2 regions of the Pseudoalteromonas luteoviolacea genome follow, and region 1 is predicted to be linked to the other one. Evidence: predicted binding sites of a transcription regulator. Region 1 holds the regulator's gene; the other holds the start of a gene.
What was found. Region 1 encodes ArgR, which controls arginine synthesis, uptake and breakdown. Its sites were predicted from a motif close to ANTGAATANNTATTCANT; they were not measured.
Positions count from the first base shown of each region.

Region 2: argA (amino-acid N-acetyltransferase) is a predicted target of ArgR. The motif match lies at 1,976-1,993, and genes of this name have one in related genera.

Region 1 is NZ_CP015411.1:1,132,066-1,136,503, forward strand. Features, by position in the region: gene S4054249_RS04845 (ABC transporter permease) at 1-38, shown strand, start outside; gene S4054249_RS04850 (ABC transporter ATP-binding protein) at 38-1,069, shown strand; gene S4054249_RS04855 (Dyp-type peroxidase) at 1,094-2,023, shown strand; gene argR (transcriptional regulator ArgR) at 2,026-2,493, opposite strand; gene mdh (malate dehydrogenase) at 2,735-3,670, shown strand; gene serA (phosphoglycerate dehydrogenase) at 3,795-4,438, opposite strand, start outside.
Region 2 is NZ_CP015411.1:683,971-688,408, reverse strand. Features, by position in the region: gene S4054249_RS02845 (VC0807 family protein) at 1-524, shown strand, start outside; gene argA (amino-acid N-acetyltransferase) at 576-1,922, opposite strand; gene S4054249_RS02835 (hypothetical protein) at 2,848-3,075, shown strand; gene S4054249_RS02830 (glutaredoxin family protein) at 3,136-3,525, shown strand; gene S4054249_RS02825 (LytR/AlgR family response regulator transcription factor) at 3,685-4,438, opposite strand, start outside.

The DNA.
Region 1 (4,438 bases):
TTTATTTAGTTAACCGCTCAATGGAGCAGCAATCATAATGTACAGCCTTGCAATTGAATCTCTGCAATATAGTTACGACGGACATGCCGTGATTGACAATCTTGATTTGCAGGTGAAAGAAAATGAAATCGTCTGTTTATTGGGGGCCAGTGGGTGCGGTAAAACGACGACTCTTAAAGCCATTGCGGGTTTGATCAGGCCTCAGCAAGGTGTAATAACTATCGGCCAGAACAGAGTGAATGACGGCAAACACTTTGTTGCTCCGCAACATCGCAATGTAGGAATGATGTTTCAGGACTATGCTTTATTTCCGCATCTCACCGTTGCACAAAATGTGGCATTTGGTTTAGGGAAATTAAGTCGTGAAGAAAAGCAGTCTCGTGTATCAGAAATGCTAGAACTTGTGCATTTAGGTGCCTATGCAGCACGTTTTCCACATGAGTTGTCGGGTGGCCAGCAGCAAAGAGTTGCTATCGCAAGAGCATTGGCTTATCGCCCGAGTTTGCTGCTTTTAGATGAACCATTTTCGAATATAGACGCACAAGTTCGCTTTCAGTTGATCAGCGATATAAGAAGTATTATTAAAGATCAAAAGGTGTCTGCTATCTTCGTTAGTCACTCGAAAGATGAGGCTTTTGCCTTTTCTGATAGGTTAGCCATCATGCATCAAGGTCAAATAGCTCAGCTAGGGTGCCCTACGGAGTTATTTCATCAGCCTAAGAATCAAGTCGTGGCTGAATTTTTAGGGCAGGGTATTTACCTTGACGCAACTCATGCTGGAAATGGCGCATTTAGTACTCAGTTTGGACAAGTGAATTCATTAACGCAACAAAGTGACTCAGAGCATAAAGGCAAAATATTTGTTCGACCAAGCCATATTGAATTGTTCAATACAGACTATGGTGAAATCAAAGTTAATCAAGAGAGATTTGTAGGTACAGAGTATTTATATGCTATCGAATTACAAGGTCAGCAACTGGAAATAGCTAAGCCTGCGGATAATCCGCTTGATTTGTCTAAACCTATCTCTTTAAAAATTAAGCCTCATGCGGTAAATTTCTTTTCTTAGCGTGATTAATGATAAGGAAAACGTATGGCCCAACCGCAATCGGGGATTTGTGCAGAAGCAAACCTACATGGCTTACATTTATTTTTCAATGTACTTGAAGGACAAGATGAAGCTGTACGAGAAGCGTTGGCACAGGCCGGTCGATTACAAGATGAGCTAAGCGACCGGTTTTCTGAGTCAATGCTCAGTAGCTTTGTAGCAATTGGCGCTCAGTATTGGCCACATATTTACCCAGAGTTTATACCGCCTGAATTAAAAAGTTTTCCTCATATCCGCTCCACCGATCACTTAATTCATAGTCAGCCTTTCGATTTATTATATGTTATTCGTTCAGACAGAGAAGATGTAAATCACCTATTTGCACAAAGTGTGTTACATATGCTTTGTGGCTGTGTTGAATTAGTTGCTCATGTTCGCGGGTTCCGTTTTTTGGATGGGCGGAATTTTAATGGCTTTATTTACGCCAGTGAGTCACCGCATGGTCGGTTTAAGCGTAAAGTCGCATTGGTAGATAACCCCGAAGGTATGGATCATCAAGGTAGCTATATCCATATTCAAAGAGTGAAGTTTGATTTGGCTCGGTGGCAGCAGCTTTCAATTGCAGAGCAAGAAGCGTTAATGGGGCGTACCCGGTTAGACAATAAACTGATTGAGCCTAAAGCTGCATTTAGTCATGCAAGTCGAGCTGAGTTGAAAGATGCACAGGGGATGGTGTTATTGTTAGATCAAAGCATGCCATTTGGGGATGTATTTGAGCAAGGAAGCATTAACCTGAGCTGTGCGGCACACGGCAATGCATTTGAAACCGTGTTAATGAGTCGATTTGGTTTATTGTCTGGCCAAGAATGTTATGACCCGTTACTTGATTATTCGGAAGCAGATATGGGGGCGTCTTTTTTTGCACCATCTTTGCAGTTTTTGACAGAGATGGCGCAGATAATGAGAGACGGCTAAGTTTATACGTTATCAAATAACGTTTTTACTTTATCTAAAGTCGCGTCAATCTCAGATATTTTCGCTGGTGCAATAAAAATTGTATCATCTCCAGCGATTGTACCTAGCACACCATCAGCACTACCTAGTGAGTCAAGTAATCGCGCTATTAGTTGTGCTGCACCTGGGCTTGTTCTGATGATGATCATCATTTCATTGTGCATGATATCAATAACTAGCTGTCTCAGAGGGCTCTTGGCAGTTGGTACACCCATTTCAGCAGGTAGGCAATAAACCATTTCTTGTTTGGCATTTCTGGTTCGCACTGCGCCAAACTTACTTAACATACGTGATACTTTACTTTGGCTAATATTATCAAAGCCTTGATCTTTAAGCGCATCAACTATTTCGCCCTGAGAACCAAAGTTTTCTTCTCTTAAAAGTGCTTTAAAAGCTTTAACTAAGGCTTCTTGTTTGTCTTGCGCTTGCATATACATCTCTTCTATTAATTTTGATTGTCCGATTCTACACAAATCCTAACCGTTACCCAAATTTTCACGATGGAGTAATTTTCAAGGTGTATCGTAAAGACAAATTGCAAAAAGTTGTCTCTTGTTTACAACTATAGTCGAAAAAATCTTGAAAATAACGCGGATAAATTTGTCTTTACCCTCGCTTTTCATTATCTTTACAGCACACAAAATTCCTACCTTCAATATATGGAGAATTATAATGAAAGTTGCTGTATTAGGTGCCGCTGGTGGTATCGGTCAAGCATTGTCACTTCTGCTTAAAAACGGTTTGCCTGCAGGCTCTGAGCTAGCACTATACGATGTTGCACCAGTTGTTCCAGGTGTTGCTGTTGATCTTTCTCACATCCCAACTGCTGTGTCAGTTGCAGGTTACGGAAAAGATGACTTAGATCCTGCACTTGCAGGCGCAGACATCGTTTTGATCCCAGCTGGTATGCCACGTAAGCCTGGTATGGACCGTGCGGATCTGTTCAATGTGAACGCGAGTATCGTTAGAACTCTAGCTGAAGGTATCGTTAAAAACTGCCCTAAGGCGTTTGTTGGTATCATCACAAACCCAGTAAACGGCACTGTTCCGATTGTACGTGAAGTATTCAAAAAAGCAGGTACTTACGATGCTGCTCGCGTTTTCGGTGTAACAACACTAGATGTTATCCGTGCTGAAACATTCATTGCAGAGCTTAAAGGCCTAGACGTGTCAGAAGTAAAAGTACCTGTTATCGGTGGTCACTCTGGTACAACAATTCTACCTCTTCTTTCTCAAGTTGAAGGTGTAGAGTTCTCTGATGAGGAAGTTGCTTCTCTTACTACGCGTATCCAAAACGCAGGTACTGAAGTTGTTGAAGCAAAAGCAGGTGGTGGTTCTGCAACACTTTCAATGGGTGCAGCTGCAGCACGTTTCTGCTTCTCACTTGTTAAAGGTCTTCAAGGCGAAGAAAACGTATTTGAGTACGCGTACGTTGAAGGTAACACAGGCGATGCAGAATTCTTTGCACAGCCTATCCGTCTTGGTAAAAATGGCGTTGAAGAGCTATTACCATACGGCGAGCTAAGCGCTTTTGAGCAAAAAGCAAAAGACGACATGTTAGCGACGCTTGAAAAAGACATTAAAGAAGGTGTTGATTTCATGGCTTAATGCCTAGAAATAACCCTGAAAAAAGCTGCTTTTAAAGCAGCTTTTTTATTTGACCTGACTTGTTAAATAAGTCATTAAAAAACCGGCAGTTTGCCGGTTTTTTTGTAAATTCTTGTATTAAACATTAATGTAAAATACGTGCTCTGATCGTACCCTCAACAGCGCTTAGTTCTTTCAACGCAACTTCTGAGTGGTCACTATCAACATCAATCACGACATAACCAATACAATCGTCTGTTTGCAGGTATTGAGCAGCGATATTAATGCCATGTTGAGCAAACGCTTGGTTAATCTGCGTGAGTACACCAGGTCTATTTTCGTGCACATGCAATAAGCGACTGCGGTTAGAGAGTTCAGGCAGTGATACTTCAGGAAAGTTGACCGCTGTGACGGTTGAGCCATTATCTGAGTATTTAGTTAATTTACCCGCCACTTCAATACCGATATTTTCTTGCGCTTCTTGGGTTGAACCACCTACATGCGGTGTCAAAATGACGTTGTCGAACTCTCTGAGTGGAGAAACAAACTCTTCGTCATTTGACTTAGGCTCAACTGGGAATACATCGATGGCAGCGCCAGCGAGCTTTTCATGTTGTAGCGCTTCAGCCAGTGCATCAATATCCACAACGGTACCTCGTGATGCATTGATCAGTATTGCGCCTTGTTTCATGACTTCAATTTCAGCCATGCCAATTAAGTTTTTGGTCTGTGGTGTTTCTGGTACATGCAAACTGATCACATCTGCGCGCTGCAGTAGTTGTGTGAGGT
Region 2 (4,438 bases), 450 kb from region 1:
AAACAGGTAAGTTTAACTTTATTTCAGGCTTAGGGATTGTCTCTGTATTATTAACTGGCGGCATTAGTTTACTCGAACTTGATGCCAAATATATCGCCATCAAAGAAGCACTGATCCCCGGTGTTATCGGGGTCGCCATCGTTGTCAGTCAATATACTAAGTACCCTTTATTAAAAACCATGCTGTTCAATGAAAACGTCATGGATATTCCCAAGATTGACTCTGCGTTAAAAGAGAAGGGGAATTTAGACAAACTACCAAAAGTACAAATTGTTGCCTCAAACATTTTAGCAGGCTCATTCTTTTTATCTTCCGTATTAAACTATGTCTTGGCAAAAATGATTGTTGTCAGTCCGGCGGGGACGGAAGCCTACAATAACGAATTGGGGCGAATGACAGCATTAAGCTACCCAGTAATTGTGCTGCCCACCATGGTGATTTTCTTTGTCGCACTTTACTATTTAATCAATTCTTTGAAAAAGCTAACAGGGCTTAAAATGGAAGAGATGTTTATTGAGCAGTAAATCATCTTTTTTATCAAAAAAGCGATAAATGGGGCCAATTTGGCCCCATTTTTATATCCTTTCTCTATTTTTTGGCAATCGAGTTAAATCAAGCTTCAACACCTTTGACCGTCGTTGATAGTTATACAATGATTTTTTCTTCGCGGGTAAATCTTCGATGCTTGCACAATCAAACCCCTGCTCTAAAAACCAGTGAATACTGCGTGTAGTCAAAGCAAACAAAGCTTTATATCCTTTTCGGCGTGCCTTGTTAATTACTGCTCGTAATAAAAAGCTGCCCCTGTCAGCATCTCTGTATTGTGGGTGGACCGCTAAACTCGCAAACTCTCCTACTTGTTCCTCTGAAAAGGGGTAAAGAGCAGCACATGCGATAATCAATCCATCTCGCTCAATTACGGTGAATTGCTCAATCTCCATTTCCAATTGCTCTCGAGAGCGTCTCACCAAATATCCTTGCTCTTCCAGTGGGCGAATCAAATTGAGTACACCATTAATGTCTGTAATCGTCGCACTGCGCAATTGCTCGGAACTTTGAGGGGCGATTTGTGTGCCTATGCCATCAAGTGAGAATAACTCCTGAAGCAAAGCCCCATCTTCTCGATAGCTGACAAGGTGACAACGGTGCACACCACCTCGACATGCTTCTATTGCCGCATGTAAAAACACAGCGGCACTTTTGCATGGTGAGTTACCATGTTCTTTGGCCAGTAGCTGCTCACCTTCATTAGGCATTAACTCAGCGATGGCTTCACCGTGTTCATCTAAAATACCCGCTTCATGACAAAACCCTAGCATTTTATCGGCATCTAGGCGCAACGCCACTTGAGTTGCGATTTCTTCAGCAGTTAAATTAAAGCTCTCCCCTGTCACAGAAGCAGATATAGGACCAAGCAACACGATACTGTTGTTATCCAGCTGATGGCGGATCCCCTCAACATCAATACGACGTACGCGACCTGAGTGATGATAATCAACGCCCTCGTCGATCCCAATGGGCTGAGCAATCACAAAGTTACCACTGACAACATTAAGAGAAGTACCTGACATTGGGGTACTACTGAGCGACATTGACAGCATTGCCGTAATGTCTAACTGCATAGCACCACTCACTTGCTTAATAATTTGCAAAGAGTCGCTGTCAGTTACGCGAATGTGATTGTGAAATTCACTGTGAATATCCGCATTTGCCAGAGCACTATCAAACTGAGGCCTTGCACCAAATACCAATACGATTTTAATGCCCAAACTGGTAAGTAAGGCAACATCATTGATGATACTGCGATAGCCTGGTTGATCAACCGCCTCTCCGCCAAGCATAACAACAAATGTTTTACCACGGTGAGCATTCACATAAGGAGTAGACTGACGAAAACCATCGACAAGTTCTGTAGTACGCACGAGCAATTTACCTTTTTCACAGATAAGTAAGTCTATTAATGAGCCCCTATCATATGGAATTAAAATTCAAAATAAAAGAATTTTTATTCGCACAGTTAATTTTTAGGAACCATAAGTAATTAGAAAGCCACTGTATGAACATTTCAAGAAAACATAATAGATTACAAATCTTGATGTTACATTTAAAACTTCTTATCACACAAAAAAATGTCATTCAGCCGAGTTAATAAAAGAAATTATTATTCAAATTAAAACTCTGATGTCGTAGCAAAGACTTCCCAGTGGCGTGGGAGTGGAAAAAACAACATGCGTATAATCAGTTAACTCTCACTACACACCCATGGTGCAGCAAAAAGCCTCCAACCGACAAGGCAATAAAAAGGCAGCTCTGCTATTGATGAGTAAAAGCGCAAGTGGATATGCGGTGCGTAAATGCGTAGATAATAGAATTAAATGACACCAAAGACCTCTATTTCTAAACCGATGATCAAGTAATACATAGCGCAGTAGGTTTAAAAATATTGCTTAATACTGAGCTGGATCAGATCACACAACTTAGTGCTCAATTTACTATTGAGCCTCTACTAGGCTTATCATGTAAGTAATGATTTAGTCGATTGTATTGAATCTAAAAATTAATGCCTAAATGGGGAGTACAACTACCCTTTATATCTAGCACAAAGCGTATTATTCGGCGCTATCCTTAACACAGCCTCTTGTCGAGAAAGATTAATTAATTCATTAATTTCAATTTATTATGCATATTTTTCATTTTATAAAGTTAAAAGCCACACATGGCATATATGTATGAATTTTAATCACCACAGCCGCCCCCACAGTTGTTGACAAAAAATATACAAACACATTAAATTTTTAAATGTGAACACATTTCGTTCACGTAAATAATGATAAAGGAAATATAAAAATGAATAAAAAAATAGCAATGGCCGTTATCGGTGCAGCCATGGGGCTAGGTACTTCACTTGCAGTATCAGCGAGTAACTTTGCTAACTATACCAATGGTTGTAACTGGAAAGGCTTTGGCACATTAGAAAATTACTGTGGTTATCAATATTATGTATGCCTAATGGGCGGTACTCCAGGCTACAACTGCCGTACAATTAAAGCCCAGTGTATGCGTGATTGTGCATAATACGCATAACCTTGAGCGATAACGTCGTTATCGCTCATCTATTTGTGAATAGGTAATCTAATGAATACAATAAAGTACCTCGCTCTATTTTTTCTCACTCTGGGTATCGGTTGGGCAGCTGGAACCTATGGACTGCAGGCTGTGCAAAGCGTGTTTGCAAGCCAACAAATAGAAAAAGGGGATTATGCCCCTTATGGTGTAACTGCACAGACACCAGTCAAGCTTTACACAACCCAATGGTGTCCTTTTTGTAAAAAAGCCGTTCAATATTTATCACAGCGTAATATCAAGTTTATCAACGTAGACATTGAGCAAGACCCTGAAGCCCTCAAAGAATTCGAGGCATTAGGAGGAGAAGTCCTACCTATTATTTTAGTCTCCGATGGCTTAATCAAAGGCTTTAATAAAGCGGCATTGGAAGCACAATTAAAAAACAATAACTTGCTTTAAGCTTACTTACCATCATAGGTTATCCGCTACACTTTGGTTGAAGTTACAGGCGAGCTACTTTACTCGCCTACTTATTATCAATATGACCACATATCGCTACGATTTAAACGCTCCACAGAAGAAGATTGCCGCTGTGTTTCACAAGGCAGAGTATTGAAGCTAGTTCACCGACTCCTTTAACGTCGCTCTCACACTTGGTACCAAGCGGCGGCTCACAGGCACCGTTTCACCGACTGTGAGCAACAGAGCGTGCTGGTTATTTGCACTGTGCAAGGTAAGCACTTCGTTCAAATTAACCAGATAAGAGCGGTGCGTCTTAACAAACATGGAAGGCAAACTCGATTCAAGCTGCTTTAACGGCCCTGAATAGAGTTTGTCAGTCCCATTTTTCATATAGAGTTCGACGTAGTCGCCCGCCGCTTTACAATAAGCGATATCCGTCATCGTGACATAGTCTGTTTTACCTGCAACAGACAATTCAAGCTTCGTTGGCGAATGTGATTGTTGATTTTGTGCAAGTTTCAACTCGAGCTTAGCGATATGCGACTGATCACGAAAATACTGCGCTTGCTGCAAATTATACTCTCTTGCTTGTCGTACAAATAAAAAAGCTAACAACAGTGCAATAATTACAAAGTATATAATTTCATGAAAACTCGCAGCCGCAAGGCAAATCGTGATTGCAACCGTACACTGAACCACAAACCAATTTAATAATGATGTATCACGACTTTGCCACCAAAACAGGGCTATTTGCACCAGACTAAATAGCAGCGGAATAAAAATCCCAGCGGTCGCCTTAACATCAAAGCCTGGCGCAAACAGTACCGCACTCAGAGATAAGAATCCGCCAATATATATCCAGTGCCAAGCGCGACTTCCTGCCACTTTAAAGGAGCTGTAAATCAGTAAT